DNA from 4 places in the Caenimonas aquaedulcis genome. Region 3 is predicted to be linked to each of the others. Evidence: predicted binding sites of a transcription regulator. Region 3 holds the regulator's gene; each other region holds the start of a gene.

Region 1 (7,097 bases), 1.9 Mb from region 3:
CATCCACCCTGGCACGCGCGCCCGAGTGCCTGCAGGCAGGCCTCTTCGACGACACGCAGACGGCGAGCCTGAAGCTCGCGATGGACGGCTGGCCCGCGGGCTCCTGGGCCTTCGAGGGCGGGGTGGAGCCCCCGCGCTGGATCGTCTACATGGGCAAATACCCGAGCGCCGAGAACGTGAGCCGCAAGAAGGCCGAGCTTCGCCAGCTGGGCATCTCCTTCGAGTCCCTGATCAACCCGTCGCTCGAGCCCGGCCTGTCGCTGGGCGGCTATCCGACGGAAGCCGCGGCGAAGCAGCAGCTCGAAGCGCTGGCGAGCCGCGGCGTGCGCACCGCCAAGGTGGTGCTGGAACGCGAAGAAGTGCGCGGCCAGGTGCTGCGCCTGCCGGCCGTGGACGACAGCCTGCGCCCCCGCCTGGACGACCTGAAGACCGCGCTGGGCTCCCGGACCCTGCGCGCCTGCCGCTGAACCCCCACAAGGAGACCCCCATGACGCTCAAGCTGTACTTCGCGCCCGGCGCGTGTTCGTTCGTCCCGCACACCCTGCTGGAAACCGCCGGCGCCGACTTCGAACCGGCGCTGGTGAAGCTGCACAAGGGCGAGAACCTCACGCCCGAGTACAAGGCGATCAACCCGCGCGGCCAGGTGCCGGTGCTGGTGGACGGCGACCAGGTGATCACGCAGATCGTGGCGATCGTGAATCACCTCGACCAGAAGTTTCCGGACGCCGGCTTCCTGCCGCGCGACCCGCTCGCGCGCACCCGCGTGCTCGAGACGCTGGCGTGGATGAACAACACCGTGCATCCCACGTTCACGCACGTGTTCATGCCCCACAAATTCAGCGACGACGCGCAGGCGCAGGCGGCGGTGAAGACCCATGGCGCGAAGCTGTACGGCGGCATGCTGGCCGAGCTCGAGGCGATGGCGGTGCAGGCGGGCGCGGGCTTCCTCGGCGGCGAGCGCTTCGGCCCGTTGGATGCGTACGCGCTCACGCTGCTGCGCTGGGGCGGCTTCGCCGGCTACGACCCGCAAGGCTATCCGGCGCTATGGGCACTGGTGCAGCGCGTGGCCGCCTTGCCGGGCGTTGCCCGGGCGATCGAGCGCGAGCGGCTGCAGTTGAACGTGTACAAGGCATAGTCGGATTCTGCGTCCGGCCAAGTCGGCATTGATTGCTGCGTGCCACTACGCTGGTGACAGCACGAACCGAACATTGACGCGCGTCCCCGGTGGCGTGACCCCCGGGTGCGCATCTTCGAGTTCGAGGGTCGCCGCGTGCTGACGCGCGATTTCCAGCACGATGGGCAGGCCCAGGCCCGAGCCGTCGACGTTGGTGCCCAGCGAGCGGTAGAAGGGCTGCAGCACCAGCTCCCGCTCGCTCGCGGGAATGCCGGGGCCCGAGTCTTCCACCTGCAGCACGAGCACCTGGCCGTACGGGTCGGCCAGCACGCGGGCCGTCACCACGCCGGGGTGCTGCGCGTCGGAGGGCGTGTAGGCGATGGCGTTGTCGATCAGGTTGCGGATCAACTCCTTGAGCAGCGTCGGGTTGCCCTGCAGCGTCGCGCCCGGCGCACCCGGCTGCGCGCCGTCGTAGCCGAGGTCGATATGGCGCTCCAGCGCGCGGGGCAGGAAATCGCGCACGGTCTCCATGGTGAGCGCCGCGAGGTCGCAGGGCTGCCGCGCGATCGACTGGCCGCTGCTCTCCGCGCGCGCCAGCGCCAGGAGCTGGTTGACGGTGTGCGTCGCGCGGATGCTGGACCGGCCGATCTGCTTGAGCGACTGCTTGAGCTCCTCGGCGTTGAACTGCTCGCGCTGCGCGAGGTCGGCCTGCATGCGCAGGCCCGCGAGCGGCGTTTTCAGCTGGTGTGCGGCGTCCGCGAGGAAACGCTTCTGCGTCGCGATCGAATCCTTCAGGCGCGTGAGCAGGTCGTTCACCGACGACACGAGCGGCGCCACCTCGAGCGGCACGGTCTTGTCGTCCAGCGGGCTCAGGTCGTCGGGCTTGCGGGCGCGGATGCGCTCCTCCAGCTGCGACAGGGGCTTGATGCCGCGCACGAGCGCGAGCCACACGAGCAGCACCGCCATCGGCAGGATGACGAACTGCGGCAGCATCACGCCCTTGATGATCTCCGTGGCGAGCACGGAGCGCTTCTCGCGCGTCTCCGCCACCTGCACCAGCGACACCGGCGCGCCGGGCAGTTCCAGGCGGACCCAGGTGTAAGCCACACGCACGTCGAGGCCGCGCATCTCCTCGTCGCGCAACCGCGTTTCGCCCGGCACGGGTGTTTCCTCCTCGGGCGGATGCGGGAAGTCGCGTTCGCCCGAGAGGAATTCGCCGCCGGGCCCGAGCACCTGGTAGTAGACGAGGTCGGAGTCGTCCGCGCGCAGCAGTTCCCGCGCCGGTTGCGGCAGGTTGAACACGACGCGCTGGCTCTGCACCGTGACGAGCTGCGCGAGCGCCTGCACGTTGAACTCCAGCGCGCGGTCGAAGGGCTTGCCCGCGATGCTCTGGGCCACGAGCCAGGTGAGCGCGAGGCTCACAGGCCACAGCAGCAGCAGCGGCGTGAGCATCCAGTCGAGGATCTCGCCGAAAAGGGAGCGCTGCTCGCGCTGGAAAATCTTCACGCCGGGATTTTTTCGAGGCAGTAGCCCAGGCCCCGGACGGTGGCGATGCGGATCGGGCCCTTCTCGATCTTCTTGCGCAGGCGGTGGATGTACACCTCGATCGCGTTGTTGCTCACCTCCTCGCCCCACTCGCACAGGCGCTCGACGAGCTGGTCCTTGCTCACGAGGCGGCCGGCGCGCTGCAGCAGCACTTCGAGCAGGCCCAGCTCGCGCGCGGAGAGCTCGACCATCTTGCCGTCGATGGTCGCGACGCGCCCCGCCTGGTCGTACACGAGCGGGCCGTGCTTGATCGTGCTGCTGGTGCCGCCCATGCCGCGCCGCGTGAGCGCGCGCACGCGCGCTTCGAGCTCCTGCAGGCTGAAGGGCTTGGCCATGTAGTCGTCGGCGCCGTAGTCGAGGCCCTTCACGCGCTCTTCCACGCCGTCGGCGGCGGTGAGGATCAGCACCGGCATCGACGAGCCGCGGCCGCGCAGCTTGCGCAGCACTTCGAGTCCATGCAGCTTGGGCAGGCCGAGGTCGAGGATCAGCAGGTCGAACTCGTTGTTGGTCATGAGCGCGGCGTCGGCTTCGGTGCCGCTCGCGACGTGATCCACCGCGGCGCCCGACGCGCGCAACGATCGCAGCAGCCCGTCGGCGAGCACCTGGTCGTCTTCGGCGATCAGAATCCTCATGGGTGTCTCCTGCTGTTATCCGGATGATTGTAGGCGCGCACTATCGCTGCGAAGGCGTCGTGCTCCACGCGCCGGCATACGCTTCCAGCCCGATCGCGACCACCGCGGCAACCTCGTCGCCGACCTCCGCGCGGAACTCCGCCTCGGCCTGCGCGACCGCGTCGCGAAAGGCGCCGAGCCAGGCGAGGCCGGTGGGGGTGAAGCACACGCGCCGCGCGCGCGCATCCACGGGGTCGGGCTCGCGCGTGACGAGGCCCCAGGCTTCGCACTGGTCCACGAGGTCGCCCATCGCCTGCTTGCTGATGCCGGCGCTCTGGGCGAGGTCGGTGAGCCGCGAGCCTTCCAGCGCGAGGTGCCGGGTGACGTGGATGTGCGCCGCGCTCACCTGCGCACGCGCGGCGAGGTTGGCGAGCGCGAGCGGGACTTCGACGTTGTCGGCCATGAGGTTGAGCACGCGCTGGTCGAAGCGGCGTCCGGCATGGCCCAGCAGCCGGCCCAGGTGGGTGAGCCGCCAACTGCCGTCCATGGCTGGGTTCGATGTGATTTCCGTCACAGTTAGATCGTAAGGCAAACTGACGAAAAAATCCGTTTACTTCTGCCGACCTGTCGCGTTAGAGTACTGGTCAAGCATCCAGCCTGTGATTACACCCACTGGATCGACGCACCTAACCTATTGATCCACAAGGAGATTCCATGGACGCTCAAGTCAAAGGCACCCGCATCGCAGCCGACAGCGAAAAGACCAAGGCCCTGCAGGCCGCCCTGGCCCAGATCGACAAGCAGTTCGGCAAGGGCACCATCATGCGGCTCGGCGAAGGCGAGAAGCTGGAGGACATCCAGGTGGTCTCCACCGGCTCGCTGGGCCTGGACATCGCGCTGGGCGTCGGCGGCCTGCCGCGCGGCCGCGTGATCGAGATCTACGGCCCGGAGTCCTCCGGCAAGACCACGCTCACGCTGCAGGTCATCGCCGAGATGCAGCGCCAGGCCGGCACCTGCGCCTTCATCGACGCGGAGCACGCGCTGGACGTGCAGTATGCGCAGAAGCTCGGTGTCAACCTGTCGGACCTGCTCATCAGCCAGCCCGACACCGGCGAGCAGGCGCTCGAGATCTGCGACAGCCTCGTGCGCTCGGGCGCCGTGGACCTGATCGTCATCGACTCGGTCGCGGCGCTCACGCCCAAGGCCGAAATCGAAGGCGAGATGGGCGATTCGCTTCCCGGCCTGCAGGCGCGCCTGATGAGCCAGGCCCTGCGCAAGCTCACCGCCACGATCAAGAAGACCAACTGCATGGTCATCTTCATCAACCAGATCCGCATGAAGATCGGCGTGATGTTCGGCTCGCCCGAAACCACCACCGGCGGCAACGCGCTGAAGTTCTACGCCTCCGTGCGCCTGGACATCCGCCGCACCGGCACGATCAAGAAGGGCGAGGAGTCCATCGGCAACGAGACCAAGGTCAAGGTCGTGAAGAACAAGGTCGCGCCCCCGTTCAAGACGGCGGAATTCGACATCCTCTTCGGCGAGGGCATCAGCCGCCACGGCGAGATCATCGACATGGGCGTCACCGCCCACGTCCTGGAGAAGTCCGGCGCCTGGTACGCCTACAACGGCGAGAAAATCGGCCAGGGCCGCGACAATGCGCGCGAGTTCCTGCGCGAGAACCCCGAGCTCGCCCGCGAGATCGAGAACAAGGTGCGCGACTCCCTGGGCATCCCGCTGCTGCCGGCGGACGCCGAAGCGGAGTAATCGCCTTGCGCGGCGCGCCCCCGCTGTCGCTCAAGGGCCGTGCGCTGCGCCTGCTCTCCGGCCGCGAGTATTCGCGCCCGGAGCTCGAGCGCAAGCTTGCGGGCCACGAGGAAGAGCCGGGCCAGCTGCGCCGCGTGCTGGATGACCTGCAGGCCAAGGGCTTCATCGATCACCGGCGCGTGGCCGAGTCGCTGGTGCACCGGCGTGCGGGCAAGCTCGGCGCGGCGCGCATCCGCATCGAGTTGCAGGGCAAGGGGCTGGACGCGGACCTCGTGGCCGAATCCGTGGCGGCGCTGCGCGCGACCGAGTTGCAGCGCGCGCGCGAGGTGTGGCGCCGCAAGTTCGACGAATTGCCCGCCGATGCATCGGAGCGCGGGCGGCAGGCCCGGTTCCTCGCGGCTCGCGGCTTCGACGGCGACACGGTGCGCCGGGTCCTCGGCGGGATGGAGGACGTGGGGTAAAGTGAGCTCCCGTCCTTTCGTCCCACTCCACGATGTTCAAATGGTTCGCCACCGCTGAGGCGGAGCGCTTCGGCAAGGAACTGGCCCAATTCATCCTCGCCGAGCTGAGCGGGTCCGCCCGCAAGCGAGAGGCGAAGTTCGCGGTCCGGGCCGAGAAAATCCTGATCCGCGCCGATTTGCGCGTGCGCGAGTTCCGCGCGCGCGAACCGCTCAATTTCTACAAGAAGTCCAAGCTCGCGAACGCCTTCCTCTGGGCGCTCAAGGACGGCGGCTGCGACGAGGCCTACCTTACCGAGCTGACCGACTGGCTCACGATCCGGCTGTAGCGCATGTTGTCCCGCCTCCAAGGCTGGCTCGAGCGACGCCTGGCCCATGCTTCCGGCGCCGATCCTGCGAGGCGTGCAGCGCCGCTGCCATCGGACGGTCCGGATGCCGGCGGTGAACTCTCCGAGGCCGGCCGCCGGCTGGCTCGCGGTGCCGCCCTGCTCGAACAGGGCGACGCGCGCGGCGCAGCCGAACTCCTCACGCAATCGCTGGCGCTGCGCGGCGAGGGCGACAACTTCCTGCACGACCTGCGCTTCCTGCTCGGCCGCGCGAGCCGGCTGCTGGGCGACGACGCCGCCGCGCTGGCGCATTTCGAAGCAGCCGTCGCCGCGAAACCCGGCTTCGCGCCGGCGATGGAAGAGGCGGTGCACCTGCTGCATGCGGCGCAGCGCTACCCCGAGGCGCTGGAGTGGGCGCAGCGGCTGGCGGCGGCGCAGCCGTCGCCGGCGGCGTCGACGCTGATCGCGCAGGAGATGCACTTCGCGGGGCGCAGCGAGGAGGCGCTTGAAATCCTCGACGGGGTCGTGGCGGGGAGTCCGCGAGCCGCGGATGCGATCCGCGGGCGCGGCCACATCTACCTCAAGCTCGGACGCGGCGAGGAAGCGCTGGCCGCGTTCCGGGAGGTGCTGGCCCTCGTGGGCCCGACACCCGATGGTTTCGTGCATGCGGCGGGCGCGTTGCTGCGCCTGGGCCGCCCCGCCGAAGCGCTGGACGAAGTGCGCAAGGCCCTTGAACTGCAAGCCGACCATGCAGGCGCCTTGCGCGCCGGCGTCGGTATCCTGATCGAGCAGTTGCGCGTGCGCGAGGCGGTGGAGATGGCGCGCCACGGGCTCGGGCTGCAACCCGCCGACGCGGACCTGCACTGGAACCTCGGCGTCGCCTTGCTGCTGCTCGGCGAACTGGACGCCGGCTGGACGGAACACGAATGGCGTTGGCGCAGCAGCGTGATGCGGCGCAAGGCCGTCCAGCTGCCGTCGCAGCAACCGCGTTGGGCAGGAGAGGACCTGGAAGGCAGGACTTTGCTGGTGTACGCCGAGCAGGGCTTCGGCGACACGATCCAGTTCGCGCGCTTCCTCCCGGCCGTCGCTGCGCGCGCCAGGGCCGTATGGCTGCACGTGCCCGCGCCGCTTGAGCCGCTGTTGCGCGGCATCGCGCCCAACATCAAGGTCCTGCCGGCCGAAGGCGTCCTGCCGCCCTTCGATTTCCAGTGCCCGTTGATGAGCCTGCCGCACTGGCTGGGGACCACCCTCGCCACTTTGCCCGCGCAGGTGCCCT
Region 2 (7,097 bases), 510 kb from region 3:
GATTTCCGTCGCGAGGCCCACGGCGATGCCGCTCGCGCCATTGAGCAGCGTGAAGGGCAGCCGCGCGGGCAGCTGCTGCGGCTCCTCGGTGCTGCCGTCGTAGTTGGGGATGAAGGTGACGGTGCCTTCGTCGATCTCGTCGAGCAGCAGGTTGCTGATGCGCGCGAGCCGCGCTTCCGTGTAGCGCATCGCCGCCGCGCCGTCGCCGTCACGGCTGCCGAAATTGCCCTGGCCGTCGATCAGCGGGTAGCGCTGCGAAAAGTCCTGCGCCATGCGCACCAGCGCGTCGTACGCCGCCTGGTCGCCGTGCGGATGGAAGCGGCCGAGCACGTCGCCCACGACGCGCGCGCTCTTGACGGGCCGCGCGCCGCCCGCGCCGGCAAAGCCCAGGCCCATGCGCACCATCGAATAGAGGATGCGGCGCTGCACCGGCTTCTGGCCGTCCGCCACGTCGGGCAGCGCACGGCCCTTGACGACGCTCAGTGCGTATTCCAGGTAGGCGCGCTGCGCATAGGATGCGAGATCGAGTTCGCTGTCGTCCCCGCCGTCGCCGGTGGGGGTGATGAGGTCTTGCTCCATGGATCGCCGTGTTCGAAAAGGTCAGGAAAAGGAAAAGCGGAAAGGGAAAGCGGGGAACTAGTCTTCCAGGTCGCTCGCCGACAGCGAGAGGATGCGCCGCTCCGACGGTTCGGACAAGTGCCCGTCCATGCGGGTCGCCATGCGTTGCAGCAAGGCCTTGGGCGCGGTCTCGTTGACGGGCACGGTGGCCATCACGATGCGGAAATGCAGGAACTCGGTCGGCGCCTCGGGCAGCGGTTCGCGCAGGCCCGCGACGAGGATGCGGCTCGCGATGTTCGCGGCGCCCTCGGGCAGCGACATGCCCTCGGCCAGCACGCCGATGCGCGAGTGCGACAGGCGCGCCGCCACGTCGCCGTCGCGCAAGGTCTCGCGCACGCGCTGGGCGGCGACCGCCAGGGCGGATTCCGCGGTTTCGGGGCCGAACTCGCGTGCCAGCCGGTCGAGGTTTTCCACGTGCACGAGCATCATCACGCTCGGGTGGCCGTAGCGGCGCATGAGGTTGCGCACCCCCGCCACGCGTTCGTAGAAGATCATCGGCATCGCGAGGCCGGTGAGCGGGTCGATAGTGTTGCGCGCGTCGATGCGCACGCGCGTTTCCGCGAAGATCCGATTGCGCCAGGCCGTCCCCAGGAACACGCATACCGCCCACACGCTGAGCAGCGCCGCGAGCGGCAATGGCGGATCGGGCTGCGGGTCGAGGGAGCGCCACCCGAGCCACGCCACCGCGATGGCCAGGGATAGCTGCCCGGCGACAAGCCAGCGCGCCCAGGGCTGGCTTTGCGGCCACGCGCGAAGCATCACGACGGCTGTCACCGCAAACCACGCGGCCACGCCCGCGAGCAGCAGGTGCCACTCGAAAATCGCGCAGGCCAGGGCCAGCACGGGCAGCAGGCCCAGGCTGATGCCGACCAAGCCGCGGCGCGGCGCGCGCAACGCGCCGGCGTGGTTCACGAGTTCGCGCAGCTGCATGCCGTCCACGGCCAGCAGCAGCAGCAAGGCGGCCTCGGCGAGGAATGCATGCCCCCCGACGAGTGTCTGCAGCGCCAGGACGCCGATGGCGACCGTCGCGCCATGGACCAGCAGGGCCCGCTCGCGGTAAGCGTTGGCGATCACCACGCTCAGGCACACGGTCAGCACCTGCATGCCGGCGAACGCGCCCAGCGCGACCAGTTCTTCCGAGTCGGCGGGCAGCTGGGTGATCACTGGAAGTCGGCCTGCCCTGCTGCCGCGACCGGCACGCTGGATGGCGACGGCGCGACCGGCACCGGATAGGCCATGGCGGGGACGCCCGGCGGCGGCAGGTTGCCCCGGCCGACGGCGCCGCCCGCGGGCAGTTCCACATGCACGCGATGGGGCACGCGCCCGTTGCCCACGACCGACGGCGGCTTGAGCATCGTGTACAGCTGCATCACCGTCTTCACGTAGTTCTGCGTTTCGCGGTAGTTCGGGATCTTGTTGCCCGCGCGCTGCACGGCGCCCTCGCCCGCGTTGTACGCGGCGAGCGCGAGCTCCACCTGGCCGGGGAAGAGGTCGAGCAGGTAGCGCAGGTAACGCGTGCCGGCCTTGATGTTGGTGCGCGGATCGTGCAGCTTCTTCTCGACGGGCGACTTCTTGTCCGAAGTCACGCCGTAGCGCTGCGCGGTGGCGGGCATGACCTGCATCAGGCCGACGGCGCCCTTGGGGGAGACCGCGCTGGAGTCGAAGCCCGATTCCGTCGCGATCAAGGCCTTCAGCAGCTCGTAGTCGATGCCCTGGTCGCGCGAGGCCTCGCGCAAGTGGTGCTGCACCTGCTTGAAGCCCTGCGACACCTCGAAGAACGCGATCAGCTTGGGCGCCGCCGTGGGCACCGCGACTTCGCGCGGCGTCTTGAGGCCGCGCGCGGTGTCGAAACTTTCGCCGCCGCGAAAGAAGAGTTCATAACGTTCGTCGACCTTGTCCGCCGCGAAGTGCGCGACGCCCTTCCCGTCCACCCATCCCCACACCTCGGCATGTGCTGCCGGCGCCATCGCCGCCGCGAGCAAGGCTCCCGCGCACCAGAATTTGAGACGCAACGATGCCTTCATGCGCGCAGCTCCAGCCCCAGACCGCGGCGGCCGACGAATTCGGGTTGCAGCATCGACATCACGATCAGCGTTTCATAGCCGCCCTGCACCTTGACGGCATCGCGCAGTTGGCCTTCGACCACGAAGCCTTCGCTATCGTAGAGCGCTTTCGCGCGGGAGTTGCCGGCTTTCACGTCCAGGAAGAGGCGGTGCGCGCCCAGGTCGTCGAACGCGACGCGCTTGGCCACGCGCAGCGCGGCACGGCCGAACCCTGCGCCCTTCGCGCGCACGACCATGCGCTTGAGCTCGAGCGACTGGTTCTGGCTGCGGCACCCGATGAGGATCAGGAAGCCCACGGCCTCGAGGTCCGGGCCGCCTTCGATGATGAAGTGGCGAAAGTCCGGGAAGCGGATGGCGGCCTCGTGCTGGGTCTGCTCCCAGGGCGTGATGTGCGCGAGGTTTTCGGGGTCCTGTTCGAGCGAGACGACGAACTGCAGGTCGCTGCTCATCGTCGGCCGCAGGCGCACGCGCGCCGTGGTGCGGTCGGGGGAGCTGGCGGCGAAGTTGGCGGCGGTCATGTCAGGTTCGTTTTGGGCAAGGTCAGATATCTATGTCCACCGCATCGCCGTGGAGTTCCATCAATTCGCGGCGGGCGGCGGCTTCGCCCTTGCCCATGAGCTTGGTGATGAGGTTCTCGGTGGCCGCGAAATCCATCGCGCCCAGGTGAACGGGAAGCAGGCGGCGGGTGTCCGGGTTCAGCGTGGTGTCCCACAGCTGCTCCGCGCTCATCTCGCCCAGCCCCTTGAACCGGCTGATGCTCCACGCCCCTTCGCGCACCCCTTCCTTGCGCAGTTTGTCCAAGATAGCGGTCAATTCGCCTTCGTCAAGGGCATATGTCTTGGAAGCGGGCTTTTTCCCACGGGCCGGTGCATCCACACGGAAGAGCGGCGGCCGGGCCACATACACATTGCCCGATTCGATGAGCTTGGGAAAGTGGCGGAAGAACAAGGTCAGCAGCAGCACCTGGATGTGCGAGCCATCCACGTCGGCGTCCGACAGGATGCAGATCTTGCCGTAGCGCAGGCCCGAAAGGTCGGGTGTGTCGTCGGGGCCGTGCGGGTCCACGCCGATGGCGACCGCGATGTCGTGGATCTCGGTGTTCGCGAAGAGGCGGTCGCGCTCGACCTCCCAGGTGTTGAGCACCTTGCCGCGCAGCGGCAGGATGGCCTGGCATTCCTTGTCGCGGCCCATCTTGGCGCTGCCGCCGGCGGAGTCGCCCTCGACGAGGAACACCTCGTTGTGGCTCGTGTCCTTGCTCTCGCAATCGGTGAGCTTGCCGGGAAGCACCGCGACGCCCGAGCCCTTGCGCTTTTCCACCTTCTGGCCCGCGCGCTGGCGGCTTTGCGCGGCCTTGATCGCGAGCTCCGCGAGCTTGCGGCCGTATTCCACGTGATGGTTGAGCCACAGCTCCATGGCCGGCCGCACGAAGCTCGACACGAGGCGCACGGCGTCACGCGAGTTCAGCCGTTCCTTGATCTGGCCCTGGAACTGCGGGTCCAGCACCTTGGCGGACAGCACGTAAGAGGCCCGCGCGAACACGTCTTCCGGCAGCAGCTTGACGCCCTTGGGCAGCAGCGAATGCAGGTCGACGAAGCTCTTCACCGCGTTGAACAGGCCGTCGCGCAGGCCCGATTCGTGCGTGCCGCCCGCGCTCGTGGGGATCAGGTTGACGTAGCTTTCGCGCACCGGCTGGCCGTCTTCGGTGAAGGCCACGCACCACTGCGCGCCCTCGCCCTCGGCGAAGTTGTCGTTGTTCTGCGCGAAGCCCTCGCCTTCGAAGAGCGGGATCACCGGGTCGCCGGTGAGCGTCTGCATGAGGTAGTCGCGCAGGCCGCCCTTGTACTGCCAGCTCTGCGTTTCCTTCGTCTTCTCGTTGACGAGGGAGACGGTGACGCCGGGCATCAGCACCGCCTTGCTGCGCAGCAGGTGCGCGAGCTCGTTCATCGGCAACTGGCTGGACTCGAAGTACTTCGCATCGGGCCACGCGCGCACCGTCGTGCCCTGGCGGCGGTCGCCCTCCTGCATCTTGCGCAGTTCCAGCTTCTCGATCACGTCGCCGCCGGAGAAGGCGAGGCGCGCGACCTGGCCTTCGCGGTGCGTGGTGACTTCCAGCCGTTTCGACAGCGCGTTCGTCACGGAGACGCCGACACCGTGCAGGCCGCCCGAGAAGCTGTAGGCGCCGCCCTTGCCCTTGTCGAACTTGCCGCCGGCGTGCAGGCGGGTATAGACGAGCTCGATGACGGGGGCCTTTTCGTCCGGGTGGAGCCCGAAGGGGATGCCGCGGCCGTCGTCCTCGATGCTGATCGAACCGTCCGTGTGCAGCGTCGTCTTGATGCGCTTGCCGTGGCCGGCCAGGGCTTCGTCCGCCGCGTTGTCGATCACTTCCTGGATGACGTGCAGCGGGTTGTCGGTACGCGTGTACATGCCGGGCCGCTGCTTGACGGGCTCGAGGCCCTTGAGCACGCGGATCGAACCTTCGGAATAGTCGGACGGGGGTTTGGTGGCCATGGGAGGGGGATTGTAGTCGGGCGGCGCAGCAACACTGTATGCGCATACAGATCGAGCGAAATGGGACCGCGCCAGCGAAGTATTCGGCCTTTGGATAAAGTCGCCCGATGCAATCGACCGCAGTCCCCCAGAAGCTTTCCATGTCGCAGGTGCTGGTCTGCGGCGCGATGATCGTCACGCTCTCCATGGGCATCCGGCACGGCTTCGGCCTCTGGCTGCAGCCGATCACGCAGGCGCAGGGCTGGGACCGCGGCACCTTCGCGCTGGCCCTCGCCATCCAGAACCTCTCCTGGGGCATCTTCGGCATCTTCGCGGGCATGCTCGCCGACCGGCTCGGCGCGTTCCGGGTGCTGGTGGGTGGCGCGGTGCTCTACGGGCTGGGCCTGGCCGGCATGGCCCTGTCCACGGACAAGCTCACCTTCATGCTGACGACCGGCGTGCTCATCGGGGCGGCGCAGGCCGGCACGACCTACGCGGTGGTCTACGGGATCATCGGGCGCCAGATCGACCCTGCCAAGCGCTCCTGGGCGATGGGCGTCGCGGCGGCGGCAGGCTCCTTCGGCCAGTTCCTGATGGTGCCCGTGGAAGGCTTCCTCATCTCGGGCTTCGGCTGGCAGCAGGCGCTGCTGACGCTCGCGGTGTTCGTGGTGCTGATCGCCCCGCTCGCCTTCGGCTTGCGAGAGCCCGGCTTCAGCGGCGGCGTCGCGCCGGCGCGCGAGCAGTCCATCGGCCAGGCACTGCGCGAAGCCTTCAAGTACCCGAGCTTCCAGCTGCTCATGGCGGGCTACTTCGTCTGCGGCTTCCAGGTCGTGTTCATCGGCGTGCACATGCCCAGCTACCTCAAGGACAAGGGCCTGTCGCCGCAAGTGGCCAGCTACGCGCTGGCGCTGATCGGCCTGTTCAACGTGTTCGGCACCTACATCGCGGGCACGCTCGGCCAGAAGCTGGCGCGCCGCAAGCTCCTCGCCGCGATCTACCTGGGGCGCGCCGTGGCGATCGCCCTCTTCCTGTGGGTCCCGATCTCGCCGCTCACCGTGTACGTGTTCGCCAGCGTGATGGGCCTGCTGTGGCTCTCCACCGTCCCGCCGACGAATGCGACGGTTGCGCAGATCTTCGGCGTGGCCCACCTGTCCATGCTGGGCGGCTTCGTGTTCTTCAGCCACCAGATCGGCTCTTTCCTGGGCGTGTGGCTGGGCGGCTTCCTGTACGACCGCACGGGCAGCTACGACATCGTCTGGTACATCTCCATCGCCCTCGGCGTCTTCGCGGCGCTCATCAACCTGCCGGTGCGCGAAACACCGATCGTGCGCGGTTCGCCGCAGGCGGCATGACGCAGCGGGGCAAGAAGCTGCTGGGTTACGGCGCGGCCATCGCCGTGCTCCTGGCAGTGTTTGCCCTGTACACGCGCCCCCTGATCCTCGTCACACTCGCCGACCAACTCTGGGCGTGCTTCAACTGACATGAAAGTCTTCGTCATCACCGGCGCCTCCGACGGGATCGGCGCCGAAATCGCTCGCCAGCTCGCCGCGAAACACGGGGCGCAGGCGGCGCTGGTCCTCGCGGCACGCAGCGACCCGAAGCTGCGCGCCGTGGCGAAGGACTGCGAATCGCAGGGGGCCCAGACGCTCACCGTGGCCCTGGACATCGCGAGCGAGACGCGTTGCCGCTCGCTCATCGAGCAGGCACTGGACAGGTTCCACCGCATCGACGCGCTGATCAACAACGCGGGCATCTCGGCGCAGGCGCTGTTCTCCGACGTGACGGCTGAAGACCTGCACTGGTACGAAGACCTGATGAAGGTGAACCTGTGGGGCAGCGTGTGGTGCACGCATGCGGCGCTGCCCGCGCTGAAGGAAAGTCGGGGGCACATCGTCGCGGTGTCGTCGCTCGCCGGGCTGGTCGGCGTGC
Region 3 (7,097 bases):
CGCGCTGGTCAGCGACGACATCATCATCGGCCTCGTGAAGGAGCGCATCGCGCAGGCCGATTGCGCCAACGGCTTCCTGTTCGACGGCTTCCCCCGCACGATCCCGCAGGCCGACGCGATGAAGAACGCGGGCGTCAAGCTTGACTACGTGCTGGAGATCGACGTGCCGTTCGAGGCGATCATCGAGCGCATCAGCGGCCGGCGCTCGCACCCGGCGTCGGGGCGCACCTACCACTTGAAGTTCAATCCGCCGAAGGTGGCGGGCAAGGACGACGTCACGGGCGAACCGCTGGTGCAGCGCGAAGACGACAAGGAAGAAACCGTCAAGAAGCGCCTCGAGGTGTACTCGGCGCAGACTCGTCCGCTGGTCGCCTACTACTCGGACTGGGCCAAGGCCGATCCGGTCAACGGTCCGCGCTATCGCGCCATCAACGGCACGGGCACGGTGGAAGAAATCACCGCGCGCGCACTGCAGGCCCTGTCGGCCTGATCACCCCAGCAATTCCAGCACCAGCGCAATCCGCGCCTTGGCGGCCGACATCGCGGCCGCCGGAAACCGGTCGTCGCCACGCGCCAGCACCACGCCTTCGGCGCAGCGGCTCGTACGCACGATCTTCGTTCCCGCAGCCTGCGCGTTGAGCAAGGCCGCTTCGAGGTCGCGATGCACGGTGCCGTTGCCCGTCGCCGCGACCACGAGGCCGTCCACCCCCTGCTGGACAAGAGCGTTCACCAGCGCGCCACCCGCGCCCGCATGGCTGGTGACGATTTCCACGCGCGGCAGTGAGGTGGCAGCCACGAAGCGCTCCAACACCCCCGGCGCGGGCCGCGGCACGGGCCAGGCGCGGAGCTGCCGCACGCGCCCCTCTTCCACGTAACCGACGGCGCCGGCATCGCCGGAGCTGAACGCATCGAGCCTGTAGGTGTGCCGCTTCGCGACGTCGGCGGCGGAATGGATCACCCCGGCGCAGACCGCGGTGACGCCCTGCGCGCCCGGATGGAGCGCCACGGCCGCGGCGTCCAGCATGTTCTGCGGCCCATCGGGCGCCATCGCGGTCGCGGGGCGCATGGCACAAGTGAGAACCACGGGCTTGGCGGGCGAAAGGACAGCCTGAAGGAAAAACGCGGTCTCCTCCAGCGTGTCCGTGCCGTGCGTGATCACGAGGCCCGCGATGTCGTCGCGGCCGAGCCAGTGCGCGCAGCGCAGCGCGAGCGCGCGCCAGACCTCGAAGCTCATGTCCTTGCTGTCGACCTGGGCCACCTGCTCCGCGCCGGCCACCACGTCGCGCAGCCCGGGCACGGCGTCGAGCAATTCCTCGACGCCCACTTGCCCCGCCGTGTAGCCGATGTTGTCCCCGGCACTGGCGGCCCGTCCGGCAATCGTGCCGCCCGTTGCCAAAACCACAATTTTTTTGCGCGTCACTTGCACACTTTCCAAAACTGTTTAAAAATACAGGTACTGGATATCAACACAGTGGAGTGCCCTTCATGCTCGACACGCCCAAGCTCACCGCCCGACAGCAACAGATTCTGGACCTCATCCAGAGCGCCATCGCACGCACCGGCGCCCCGCCGACCCGTGCGGAGATCGCGACGGAACTCGGTTTCAAGTCCGCTAACGCCGCGGAGGAACACCTGCAGGCGCTCGCCCGCAAGGGCGTGATCGAGCTCGTCAGCGGCACCTCGCGCGGCATCCGTCTGCGCAGCGAGGCACTCCGCTCCATCAACGAATCGCGCAACAAGCAATTCTCGCTGCCCTTGCAGACGCTCGCGCAACTGGCCCTGCCCCTGGTCGGCCGTGTGGCTGCCGGTTCACCCATCCTCGCGCAGGAACACGTGGACCAGACCTACTACGTCGAGAGCTCGCTGTTCCAGCGCCGGCCCGACTACCTGCTGAAAGTGCGCGGCATGTCCATGCGAGACGCCGGCATCATGGACGGCGACCTGCTCGCAGTACAAGCCACGAAAGACGCGAAGAACGGTCAGATCATCGTGGCTCGCCTGGGCGACGACGTAACAGTGAAGCGTTTTCGCCGCAACAAGCACCTGATCGAACTGCACGCGGAAAACCCCGACTACCCGACCATCGTCGTCGAGCCCGGTGAAGCCTTCGAGATCGAGGGCCTGGCCGTCGGCCTGATCCGCAACACGATGCTCATGTAGGGCGCCAGCATCCCGGGCACTGCCGCAGGTGGCGGGCGTATGGCGCAAAGCCATCACCCTGCGGAAGCCCTCTTCATTTCAATCCTGCCGTGGTCCAACTCTGGAATTCAAGGAGTCATTCAAATGGGAATCACGATGCTCACCCTCGGCGGATTGTTCGCCCCCCTGCAGGCGTTGGTGGCGTGGCTGGCGCCGTCCCGTCCCGCCGAACCACGTGGGCACGCGCCTGCACGTGCAGCGACTGCAAACGCGGCAGTGGCACATGCGCCCGCAAGACGCGTACCTCCCCTGCGCGTGGTGCGGCTGGTGGAATCGCCTTGCGGGCCGGCGGCTGCCGGCCGGATGTTCATGTCCGGCCGCATGGCAGACGTGTGCGCCGAGCTCGACCGCCTGGCGGCGCTCGAGGCGGCAGCGGGCTGACCGCGCGGGCCGTGACGCTCAGCCCTTGTTGAGCGTGGCACCAGCGAGGTAATCGGCCTTGCCCAGCTCCACGCCGTTGTGCCGCAAGATCGCGTAGGCCATGGTCACGTGGAAGTGGAAGTTCGCCAAGGCCCAGTGCTTGAGGTAGGCCTCGCCCGTCATGGTGCGCGTCGTCTCGCGGCCCACGGGGAAGGTGATTTCCTTGGCCTCGGTGCCGTCGAGCTTGTCCGCAGGCACGCTCGACAGGTAGTCGATCGTCTTCTGGATGCGCGCCTTCAGCTCCGGGAAGCTCGCCTCGTTGTCCTCGAACTTCGGGGCTTCCACGCCCGAGATCCGCGAGATGCCGTTCTTCGCGGCGTCGCAGGCAATCTGGATCTGCCGCGTGAAGGGCAGCATGTCCGGTGCCAGGCGGTACTGCAGCAGGACGGACGGATCGTACTTGCGTGATTCGGCGTTGGCGACGGCCTTGTCGAGGATGTGGCTGAGGTTGCCCAGCATGGCCTTGAAGACGGGAATGCTGGCGGAATACATGGAAATGCTCATGGGATGCTCCTCGTTTTGGTCGAAACGCCGATGCTAACGGCCGCGCCACAACTCTGCTTGGCGGGGGCCGGCCGGCCCGAGGCACAATCGAGCCATGAACATCGTAATCCTCGACGATTACCAGGACGCAGTACGCAAGCTTCGCTGCGCTTCCAAGCTGGAAGCCTACCCGGCCAAGGTCTACACGAACACGGTGAAGGGCATCGGCCAGCTGTCGGTCCGGCTGCGCGACGCGGACGTGATCGTGCTGATCCGGGAACGCACGCACCTCACGCGGCAGCTGCTCGAAAAACTCCCGCGGCTTCGGCTGATCTCGCAAACCGGGCGCGTCGGCGCGCACGTGGACGTGCAGGCCTGCACCGAGCGGGGCATCCCGGTCGCGGAGGGCGTGGGCTCTCCCGTGGCTCCTGCCGAACTCACATGGGCGCTCATCATGGCCGCCATGCGGCGCCTGCCGCAGTACATCGGCACACTCAAGCACGGCGCCTGGCAGCAGTCGGGCATGAAGTCGGCGTCGATGCCGGTGAATTTCGGGCTGGGCGTGGTGCTCAGGGGCCGCACGCTGGGCATCTGGGGGTACGGCAAGATCGGCCAGCTCGTCGCCGGTTACGGCAAGGCCTTCGGCATGCAGATCCTGGTGTGGGGCAGTCCCTCCGCACGCGAACGGGCAGTCAACGACGGCTTCCAGGCCGCGGGCTCGCGTGAAGAGCTCTTCGCCGAGAGCGACGTGCTCAGCGTGCACCTGCGCCTGGCGGACGAAACCACCGGCATCGTGACCCTGGAAGACCTCGGCCGCATGAAGCCCACGGCGCTCTTCGTCAATACCTCGCGTGCGGAGCTCGTCGAGCCCGAGGCGTTGATTGCCGCCCTCAATCGCGGCCGCCCGGGCATGGCGGCCGTGGACGTCTTCGAGAGCGAACCCATCCTGCAGGGCCACGCGCTGCTGCGGCTGGAGAACTGCATCTGCACGCCGCACATCGGCTATGTGGAGCTCGACAGCTACGAGATGTACTTCGGCTCCGCGTTCGACAACGTGGTGAACTTCATCAAGGGCACGCCGACCAACATCGTCAATCCCGGCGCGCTCCAGGTCCGCCGCTGACCCCATGGCCCGCATGCCGTCCGTGCTGTGGCCGCTGCTGTTCGGCAATTTCGTCATCGGCACTGGCGTGATGGTCGTGCCGGGCACGCTGAACGAGATCAGCAGTTCGCTCGACATCTCCGTGGCGACGGCGGGCCAACTCATTTCCGCTGCGGCGCTGCTCATGTGCATCGGCGCACCCCTGTGCGCCGCGGTGGTGGCGGGATGGGACCGGCGCCGCCTCCTCGCGCTCTCGATGGTCTGGTACGGCGCGCTGCACCTGGCGTCGACGCTCTCCACCACCTTCGCCGCCCTGCTCCCCTTGCGCGTGCTCACGATGATCGCTCCCGCGATCTTCACGCCCCAGGCCGCGGCATGCGTGGGCCTGCTGGTGCCGCCCGAGCAGCGCGGCCGCGCGATCACCTTCGTGTTCCTGGGCTGGTCCGTCGCATCGGTGCTGGGCATGCCGATCGGGGCGTACATCGGCGGCACGCTCGGCTGGCGCAGCGCCTTCGGCGCCATCGGGCTCCTCAGCCTGGCGAGTGCCGTGTGGGTGTGGCGTGCGATGCCCGACGGCGTGAAGCCGCCGGCCCTCTCGGCCGCCGCCTGGCGGGAGACTTTCACGTCGCGTCCGCTGATGCTCTGCGTCCTCGTCACCATGCTGTATTCGGCCGGCCAGTTCGTGCTCTTCTCGTACTTCGCGCCGTACTACAAGATGAAGATCGGCATCACGCCCGGCCAACTCGGCCTGATGTTCATGTGGTTCGGCGCCTTCGGCTTCATCGGCAACATGCTGATGTCGCGCTACATCGACCGCATCGGCGCGCCGATGTCGGTGATGCTCGCCGTCGGCGCGATGGCGCTCACCATGCTCATATGGCCGCTGGGCACGACCCTCATGCTTGCCGCGCTCGTGTCCATCCCGTGGGCGCTCGGCTGCTTCTCGTCGAATTCGGCGCAGCAGGCGCGGCTCGTCGGAATCGCGCCGACGCTCGCCTCGGGATCCATCGCGCTCAACAGCTCCGCCATGTACGCGGGCCAGGCCATCGGCGCCGCGAGCGGCGGCTGGATGATCTCGCAGGGCGCCATGGACCACCTGCATTGGGCCGGGCTCATCGGCCTGCTGCTGTCGATGGCGGTGAGCGCCATCGCCACGCGATCGCTTGCGCTTCGGCCCGCCTGAAGCCCACGCGGGATAATCCGCCGCATGACACTCTCTTTCGACTCCGTGGGCGTGGTCGGCGCGGGCGCGATGGGCCGCGGCATCGCGCAGATCGCCGCGCAGGCCGGCAGCACCGTCCACCTCTACGACACGCAGCCGCAGGCCGTCGCCAAGGCGCGCGACGAGATCTTTTCGCAATGGGACAGGCAGCTCGAGAAGGGCCGCTTGGACGCACAGCAGGTGCAGGCCTGCAAACAGCGCCTGCTGACCTCGGATTCGCTCCAGGCCCTGTCGACGTGCGCCCTCGTGATCGAAGCCGTGGTGGAGCGGCTCGACGTGAAGAAGTCCCTCTTCGCCGAACTCGAAGGCGTCGTCGATGCGTCGGCCGTGCTCGCGACCAACACGTCGTCGCTGTCCGTCACCGCCATTGCCGCCGGGATGAAGCATCCCGCCCGCTTTGCCGGCTACCACTTCTTCAACCCCGTGCCGCTCATGAAGGTGGTGGAGGTGATCGCCGGGCTCAAGACGGACGCGGCAGTCTGCGAGCGGCTCGCCGCGTACGCGCGCGACATGGGCCACACGCCCGTGCAGGCGCAGGACACGCCCGGCTTCATCGTCAACCACGCGGGCCGCGCCTACGGCACCGAAGCGCTGCGCATCGTCGGCGAAGGCGTCGCGGATTTCGCGACGATCGACCGCATCCTGCGCGACCAAGTCGGCTTCAAGCTCGGCCCCTTCGAGTTGATGGACCTCACGGCGCTGGACGTGTCGCATCCGGTGATGGAGTCGATCTACCGCCAGTACTACGATGAGCCGCGCTACCGCCCGAGCGTCATCACGGCGCAGCGCCTCGCGGGCGGCGTCGTCGGACGCAAGGTTGGCGAAGGCTTCTACCGCTACACCGGTGGCAAGGCGCAGATCACGCCCGAAGGCGCCGCGCCGCAGGTCGACGAGATGCCGCCCGTGTGGGTCTCCACGCGCGCCGCGCGCCGCTCCGAACTCCTGCAATTGCTCAAGGACCTGGGCGCGAAGATCGAGACCGGGCAGTCGCCCTCCGCACAGGCTTTGACCTTTGTGGCGCCGCTGGGCTTCGACGTGACGACCGTCGCCGTCGTCGAACGTCTCGACCCGGCGCGCACCGTCGGGATCGACATGCTGGTGGAGGACGCCGCGACGAAACGCCGCGTGATCGCCACCAATCCCGCGACCCGCACGGACATGCGCGACGCCGCCCACGCCCTGCTGTCGCGCGACGGCAAGCCCGTGAGCGTCATCCGCGACTCCGCCGGCTTCGTGACGCAGCGCGTCGTCGCCTGCATCGTCAACATCGCCTCGGACATCTGCCAGCAGCGCATCTGCAGCCCGGCCGATCTCGAAACCGCTGTCACGCTGGGGCTCGGCTACCCGATGGGCCCGCTCGCCATGGGTAACCGCTGGGGGCCGGACAGCATCCTCGAGGTGCTGTTCAACATGCAGACGGTGTACGGCGATCCGCGTTATCGTCCGAGCCCCTGGCTGCGGCGCCGCGGCGCCATCGGCCTGTCGCTGCTGCACGAGGAATCCTGACCCGCCATGACGTCCGAACTCAAGAGCACCACCCAGGGCCGCACCATGGTGCTGGCCATCAGCAACCCGGACCAGCGCAACGCCCTCAGCCCCGAGATGTACGCGGCGGGCGTCGAGGCGCTCAGCGTCGCCGAATCGAATCCGGAAGTCCGCTCGGTCATCCTG
Region 4 (7,097 bases), 580 kb from region 3:
CGGCAGGACGATCACGTCGTCCTGCGCCGTCCCGATGACGGCTTCGAAATCGAGCACCGTGTCGTTTCCGATGGAAGCGCCCGTCGCCGTCCCGGCGATCAGGTCCACCGTGACGCCCTGGGTCGCGCTGTCGTAGGAGAGCGTGTCCAATCCGCCGCCGGCGTCGACCGTGTCGTTGCCGAGCCCGGGAGCGATCACGTTGGGCCCGTCGTCGCCGGTGATGAGGTCGTTGTGCGGGCTGCCGACGACGTTCTCGATGTTCGAGAGCACGTCCAGGAAGCCCATGCCGTCGTTGGCCGCGCCGCCCGCGAGGTCGATCGTCGTGTCGTTGAAGGATCCCGTGTAGTCGGCGGTGTCGATGCCCGCGCCGCCGTCGATCTTGTCGGCGCCCTTGCCGCCGTACAGGATATCGTTGCCCGTGCCGCCGTCCAGGTCGTCGTCGCCGCCGCCGCCCTGCAGCGTGTCGTTGCCCGCATCGCCCGACAGCTTGTCGTTGTCCGCGCCGGCGTTGATCGAGTCGTTGCCCCCGGCACCGGACAGGACGTCGTTGCCGTCCAGCCCGTTGATGGTGTCGTCCGTCGCGCCGCCCGTCAGCGTGTCGTTGCCGTTAGTCCCCGTGAAGTCCATGATTTGCTCCTGCGTCCCCGGATGCTACCGCCAACAGGCAACAAGAGCCATCCGGCGAAAGCGGAAATACTTCCTTCGCCAGTTGATCCGATTTCGACTACGCTTGGGAAAATTTTTAGGCCACCCACGGCCGGAGGCGGGAATCAATCATGAGACTGTGTCAAATTCGCACCAGCCTGGGCGCCCGCGCGCCCGCGACGCCGCTTCTCGCGCTCGTCGTTGCGCTCTCCGCGGCATTCGGTGCCGCCCGCCCCGCGCAAGCGGCGACCGAGCGCACCGAAGTCGTGTACCTCGTAGGCAAGGGCGAGCGACGCGAGTCGCCCAACGCCGCCTGGGTGCCCGTCGCCGCGAGCGAAAAGCTCGCGCCCGGCGCGATCGTGCGCACTTTGGGCGACAGCCAGATGGCGCTCGTGATGCCCGATCGCTCGCAGGTGCGCCTGAACCAGAACAGCCAGCTCGAGGTCGGCTCGCAGCAGCAGCAATCGGGCCTCGTCGTCTCGGTCCTGCGGCTCGTGAGCGGGCGCATCTGGAGCCTGGCGCGCCCGCCTTCGGTGCGCGGCGAAACCGGCGAACGCATTCGCCTCACGACGCCCACCGCGACCATCGGTATCCGCGGCACCGACTGGGAAGTGGAGATCCAGCCGGACGGCAGCACGCAGCTCGTCGTGCTCTCGGGCGTGGTGGAGATGAGCAACCCGCAGGGCGCCGTCACCGTGGCCAGCGGCGAAGCGGCAGTGTCGCGCGAAGGCAGCGCGCCCGTGAAGTTTGTCCTGGTGAATCCATCCAGCCGCGTGCAGTGGGTCTCCTCGTGGCGTCCGCAGCCGCAGCGCTGGGCCGGCAACGACGCGCAGCGCCTCGCGCCCATCATCCGGCGCATCGACGCCGGGGAGTACTCGGGCGCAGAAGCCGCACTCGCCCCCGCGGCGGGCAGCGATGCGGGCTCCGCGGTCCTGCTGGCCGACCTGATGCTGCAGCGCGGCGATCTCGACGCCGCCCAGCGCGTGCTGACGCCCCACGCCCGCGACGGCAGCGGCGACCCGCGTGCGGTGGCCCTGCTCGCGCAGGTTCTTGCCCGCCAGGACCGCATCGACGCCGCCCAGGCCCTCGTGGCCTCCGGCCTTCGCCAGAACCCGCGCAACGTGGAACTCCAGCTGGCCGAAGGCGACCTCGCCATCCTGCAGGGCGACGCGGCGCGAGCCCGCGCCTCCTACCAGGCGATCCTGCGGGACCAGCCGGACAACGTCGACGCCTGGTATGGCGTCGGCCTCATCGCGTCCGAGCGCGAACAGGTCGGCGCCGCGCGCAGCGCGCTGGGCGAGGCCTTGCGCCGCAGCCCGCAGAACGGCCGCGTGCAGGCCGAACTCGCGGCGACGGAAACCTTCGCGGGCAACCTGCCGCAGGGCCGCCAGCTCCTCGAATCGGTGCTCGCGCGCGAACCCTCCAACTACCAGGCGCTCACGGCCCTGGGCATCAACAAGCTGAAGGCCGGCCAGACCAGCGAAGCGCTGGACGACTTCCTGCGTGCCGGCGCGATCGAGCCACGCTATTCGCGCGCCTGGCTGTATTCGGGCGTCGCGCTCTACCAGCTCGGCGAGCGCAAGCGCGCGATCGAGGCCTTCCACAAGGCCGCCGAGCTCGACGCGAAGGACCCTGTGCCGCACATGTACCTGGGCATGGTGGAGATCGACGCCCTCGACCCGGGCGCCGCGATCGCCGAATCGCGCGCCGCGCAGGAACGCATGCCGTACCTGAAGTCGCTGAACCAGGTCGCCAACAACCAGAAGGGCAGCGCGAACGTCGGCAGCTCGCTCACCGCGTTCGGCCTCGAGGAGTGGGCGGACTTCTACGCGTCGGAGGCCTATTCGCCCTACTGGGGCGGCAGCCACCTGTTCCGCGCTGACCGCTACACCGGCAAGTTCAACAAGAACTCCGAGCTGTTCAAGGGCTACCTCACCGAGCCGACCACCTTCGGCGCGTCCAACCGCGATGCGACGCTGATCCCCTCCCCCGGCCACTACGGGCGCCTGGAGGCGCTCTACGAGCGCACCGACTGGCAGCAAGGCGCGCTGATCGGCACCTTCAACGGCATGACGGCGACGCCGGTGCCGCTGGCCTATTTCATCAGCGGCGATTTCGCGAAGGCGGATGCGCGTCCCGACGACAGCACCGGCCGCTCGCGCAACTTCACGCTGGGCCTCGGCGCCCGACCGACCTACCAGCTGGGCCTCTTCGCGTTCGCCACCGACACGCAGCTGCGCGGCAAGCTGCGCTCCACGCAGCTCCCGAGCGACAACCTGGACCAGGACGAAAAGCGGGTCGACGTCGGCCTGAACTTCAAGATCGACCCTGAAAACCAGTTGTGGCTCAAGGGCGGCAAGGGGAGCCAGGACAACAGCGTGAACGGCAGCCTGTTCTCCCCCGAGATCTCGGCAACGCTGAACACGGCGTTCTCCACCAACATCTTCAAGCCCCTGGGCACGCTGGACAGCTTCTTTTCCACCGTCGACCAGGACGATGTGCAGTTCCGCCATTCGTTCAGCGCGATCGGGCTGCAGTGGAGCTGGGGCGTGGAGCGATCCAACCAGGACCAGAATGGGGGCCTGAGCACGACCTTCGCCCCCGCCCGCCTGGACAACACGCAGCACTTCACCATCCGCGCCACGGACGTCTGGGCTTCCGCCCTGTACAAGACCGCCGCCGGGCACCAGGCGCAAGTCGACGTCTTCGGGCAGAAGTCCGAGCAGCACCGCACCGACGTCGACCAGCTCACGCTCGCGATCCCGGGCATCCAGCCGGCGCTCGTCCCTACTTCCGGTGACCGTGACTACAACGAAGTCAATCCGCGCCTGGGCTTCAAGTGGCAGGTCGCGCCCTCGCAAGCCGTGCGCTTCGCCTGGCAGAAATGGCGCAGGCCCGCGTCGTCTTCGACGCTGAGCCCGGTGGACACGGTCGGCATCCCGGTGAACGACCGCCTCGTCTCGGCGGGCGGCAAATACGAGCGCGGCCGCGTGCAGTACGACGGCGAACTGGGTTCGGGCTTCGTGCGCGCCTATGCCGACCACGAGCGCGTGGACAACGGCCTGGGCGGCCGCCACACCGCGGTCAGCGACTTCCAGGTCACGCAGCTCGAATCGCTGCGCAACCGCCCGGACATCTTCGCGCCGAAGAGCGAGCTCGAAGACACGCCGCAGTTCCAGGAAGGACGCTCGGACTCCGCGGGCATCTCGTACAACCGGCTCTTCAGCCGCACGCACGCGATGGCCTTCCGCTATTCCTGGCACCGCACCGAGCAGACCGGCGCGAACAGCGGGCTGATGATCCCGTTCATCCCGCGTCACTTCGCGCAGATCGACAGCCAGTGGTCCATCCCCGGCCAGTGGCTGCTCGGTGCCAGTGCCACATGGCGCAGCATGCGGTACCGCGACGACCTCAACACGAAGCCGATCAAGGCGGGCTGGTCGCTGGGCGGAACCGCGTACTGGGAGAGCCTGGACAAGCACCACAGCGTTCACCTCGTGCTGGACAACGTGCTGAGCGACAAGGCCGCGGGCAACCGCCCCGACGCGCACTTCAGCGCGAGCTACGCCTACCGCTTCTGACCCTTCCCACAGGCGTCAGAACAGAGCGCCCTGCCCGCCCTGCGCGGGCGGGCGGAATTGCGATTCATCCAGCACCACCCGTTCGCGGTTGAAGCCGATGCGCGTCGCGGCTTTCTGGAAGCGCTGCGCGATCAGCTGCGCCCACGGCCCGACACCCTTCATGCGCGTCGCGAAGTCCGCGTCGTAGTCCTTGCCGCCGCGCATGTCCGCGATGCGCGCCATCACGCGATCGGCCCGCTGCGGGTAGTGCGCCTGCAGCCATTCGCGAAACAGCGGGCTCACCTCCCAGGGCAGGCGAATCACGTGGTAGAAGGCGCTGCGCGCCCCGGCGTCCCAGGCGGCCTCCAGCACCTGCTCCATGTCGTCGGTGAGGAAGGGAATCTGCGGCGCGAGGCTCACGCCGCACGGGATGCCGTTCTCCGCGAGGGTGCGCAGCGTCCGCAGCCGCCGATGCGGCGCCGCGGCGCGTGGTTCCAGCTTGCGCATCAAGTCCGTATCCAGCGTGGTGATCGTCACGTTGATCGCCGTGAGCCCCTTCGCGGCCATCGGCGCGATGAGGTCGATGTCGCGCTCCACGCCGCTCGACTTGGTGACCAGCGAAAACGCGTGGTTCGTTTCGTGCAGCAACTCGATCACCGACCGCGTGAGTTTCAGTTCGCGCTCCAGCGGCTGGTAGCAATCCGTCGAGGTGCCGATCGCGATGAGCTTCGGCTCGTAACGGCGTTTGCCGAGTTCATGCCGCAGCACCTGCGCGACGTTGCGCTTGGCGATGATCTTGGTTTCGAAGTCGAGCCCCGGCGACAGGTTCACGTAGGCATGGTTCGGCCGCGCGTAGCAATAGATGCAGCCGTGTTCGCATCCGCGGTAGGGATTGATCGACCGCTCGAAGTAGACGTCCGGCGATTCGTTGCTGCTGATGACGCTGCGCGCCTCTTCCCAGATCACCTCGGTGCGTACCGGCGCCCTGTCGGCCGCGAGGCCGTCGTCCAGCGTGGACCAGCCGTCGTCGAATGCGGCGCGCTCGTCGCGCTCGAAACGGTGTGCGATGCGGCTTGCCGCTCCGCGGCCCTTCACCGCTTCCACGGGAATGCGGACCTCGCCCAGCGCCCTTCGCTCCGTCATACTGTTCATTCGTACAGTATCGCCGATCCGGCGTGGCGCGGCAAGGCATCCCGCGATCACCGCAGGCGCATTAACACTTTAGGCACAGGCATTTTGCCTAACCCTGCCGAGGCTTTTCCGTAGCCAACGCGGGTGCGCGGATGGTCTCATTGCCCGGTGGCTGCGGCGCGATGCCGGCGGCGACTCCTGAAAGGCAGACGCAGATGGCAAACCGCAAAGCCCCGGCTCCGAAGGCCCGCATCCTGGTGGTGGACGACACGCCCGACAACCTGTTCCTGATGAGCGCGCTGCTGGACGACCGGTACGAAGTCCAGACCGCCGGGAGCGGCGCCGAAGCACTGGCCATCGCGCTTTCCGACGCGCCCCCCGCCCTCATCCTGCTGGACATCATGATGCCGGAGATGGACGGCTACGAGGTGCTGCGCCGCCTGCGCAAGGATGCGGCGACGGCTTCCATCCCCGTCATCTTCCTGACCGCGCTCACCAGCATCGAGGAGGAGCAGTTCGGGCTCGACCTGGGCGCGGTCGACTACATCACGAAGCCCGTCAGCCCGCCCATCGTGCTTGCCCGCGTGCAGTCGCACCTGGAGCGCAGCGCGAGCTCGCAGCGCCTCCAACTGCTCTCCGAGAAGCTGGGCCGCTACCTCGCGCCGCAGGTCTACCAGTCGCTTTTCGACGGATCGCGCGACGCGGAGATCCGCACGCAGCGCAAGCAGCTCACGGTGTTTTTCTCCGACATCAAGGACTTCACCGCGGCCACGGCCACCTGGCAGCCGGACGACGTCACCTACCTGCTCAACAGCTATTTCTCGGAGATGTCCAGGATCGCGCACGAATACGGCGGCACGCTCGACAAGTTCGTCGGCGATGCGATGGTGATCTTCTTCGGCGACCCGGACACGCGCGGCGTGAAGGAAGACGCCCTCCAGTGCGTGAAGATGGCCCTCGCCATGCAGCGGCGCATGGCCGAGCTCGAGGTGATGTGGCGCGAAATGGGTTCGGAAAACAGCTTCCAGGTGCGCATCGGCATCAATACCGGCCTGTGCGACGTGGGCAACTTCGGCAGCGACCTGCGCATGGACTACACCATCATCGGCGCCGAGGTGAACCTCGCCGCGCGGCTGGAGCAAGCGGCCCCGGCCGGCGGCATCCTGATCTCGAAGGAGACGTGGAACCAGGTGAAGGGCGAGATCGCGGCCGACGCGCTGGTGCCGATCCGCGTCAAGGGCTTCGCGCAGCCGGTCGAAGCCTTCGCGGTGCGCGACGACTCGGTGGGCGATCCGGCGGGCCGCAAGGTCTTCCAGTGGGAGCGCCTGGGCCTGCGCGTGCTGGTGGACCTCGACAGGCTGCCGGCCGCCGAGCGCCCCGGCGCGACGGCGCCAGTGCGCGGGATGGCCGACCGGGTGCATTGAGGATGCTGGACATGGACGTCGACATCGACCTGGACCTGCCGGTCCTGCCCGGGTTGCAGGAGGCGCCCGTGGCCGACAACGCGCCGGGAGCGCCGGAGGCGCTGCGCGAGGAACTGCGCATCGCGGGGCGGCAGCTGCAGCGCCTCACGGAGAAACTGGCCGAAGCGCAGGCCACGCAGTCCCTGCTCTTCGCGACGCTCGATGCGACGGACGACGGCGTGTGCGCCCACCTGTTCGGCGAAGGCCGCTTCATCTTCAACCGCTCCTTCGTCACGATGTGGAGCCTGCCGGAGGACAAGCTGTCGGACCTGAGCGCGCAGGAGCTGCTCGCCATGCA

Evidence for each region. Region 3 encodes LexA, which represses DNA repair genes until DNA is damaged. Its sites were predicted from a motif close to ACTGTATNNNNATACAGT; they were not measured.
Region 1: a site for LexA is predicted at 3,910-3,927, ahead of recA (recombinase RecA). Genes of this name have one in related genera too.
Region 2: a site for LexA is predicted at 5,223-5,240, ahead of I5803_RS06015 (DNA topoisomerase IV subunit B). Genes of this name have one in related genera too.
Region 4: a site for LexA is predicted at 5,349-5,366, ahead of I5803_RS00825 (PA0069 family radical SAM protein). Genes of this name have one in related genera too.

What each region holds. Positions count from the first base shown of each region.
Region 1 covers NZ_JADWYS010000001.1:2,654,078-2,661,174, reverse strand. Annotated here, with positions in the region: gene I5803_RS12825 (SPOR domain-containing protein) at 1-467, shown strand, start outside; gene I5803_RS12820 (glutathione S-transferase family protein) at 488-1,135, shown strand; gene I5803_RS12815 (sensor histidine kinase) at 1,181-2,620, opposite strand; gene I5803_RS12810 (response regulator) at 2,617-3,291, opposite strand; gene I5803_RS12805 (MarR family winged helix-turn-helix transcriptional regulator) at 3,332-3,817, opposite strand; gene recA (recombinase RecA) at 3,985-5,037, shown strand; gene recX (recombination regulator RecX) at 5,043-5,498, shown strand; gene I5803_RS12790 (hypothetical protein) at 5,531-5,824, shown strand; gene I5803_RS12785 (tetratricopeptide repeat protein) at 5,828-7,097, shown strand, end outside.
Region 2 covers NZ_JADWYS010000001.1:1,267,406-1,274,502, forward strand. Annotated here, with positions in the region: gene parC (DNA topoisomerase IV subunit A) at 1-579, opposite strand, end outside; gene I5803_RS22385 (GGDEF domain-containing protein) at 637-1,782, opposite strand; gene I5803_RS06005 (lytic transglycosylase domain-containing protein) at 1,779-2,642, opposite strand; gene I5803_RS06010 (GNAT family N-acetyltransferase) at 2,639-3,199, opposite strand; gene I5803_RS06015 (DNA topoisomerase IV subunit B) at 3,222-5,189, opposite strand; gene I5803_RS06020 (MFS transporter) at 5,297-6,520, shown strand; gene I5803_RS22210 (hypothetical protein) at 6,517-6,648, shown strand; gene I5803_RS06025 (SDR family oxidoreductase) at 6,650-7,097, shown strand, end outside.
Region 3 covers NZ_JADWYS010000001.1:758,241-765,337, forward strand. Annotated here, with positions in the region: gene adk (adenylate kinase) at 1-490, shown strand, start outside; gene I5803_RS03540 (asparaginase) at 491-1,396, opposite strand; gene lexA (transcriptional repressor LexA) at 1,486-2,160, shown strand; gene I5803_RS03555 (DUF1993 domain-containing protein) at 2,599-3,123, opposite strand; gene I5803_RS03560 (D-2-hydroxyacid dehydrogenase family protein) at 3,218-4,225, shown strand; gene I5803_RS03565 (MFS transporter) at 4,230-5,387, shown strand; gene I5803_RS03570 (3-hydroxyacyl-CoA dehydrogenase) at 5,412-6,932, shown strand; gene I5803_RS03575 (oxepin-CoA hydrolase, alternative type) at 6,939-7,097, shown strand, end outside.
Region 4 covers NZ_JADWYS010000001.1:182,434-189,530, reverse strand. Annotated here, with positions in the region: gene I5803_RS00835 (calcium-binding protein) at 1-627, opposite strand, end outside; gene I5803_RS00830 (tetratricopeptide repeat protein) at 777-4,226, shown strand; gene I5803_RS00825 (PA0069 family radical SAM protein) at 4,242-5,330, opposite strand; gene I5803_RS00820 (adenylate/guanylate cyclase domain-containing protein) at 5,552-6,760, shown strand; gene I5803_RS00815 (PAS domain-containing hybrid sensor histidine kinase/response regulator) at 6,772-7,097, shown strand, end outside.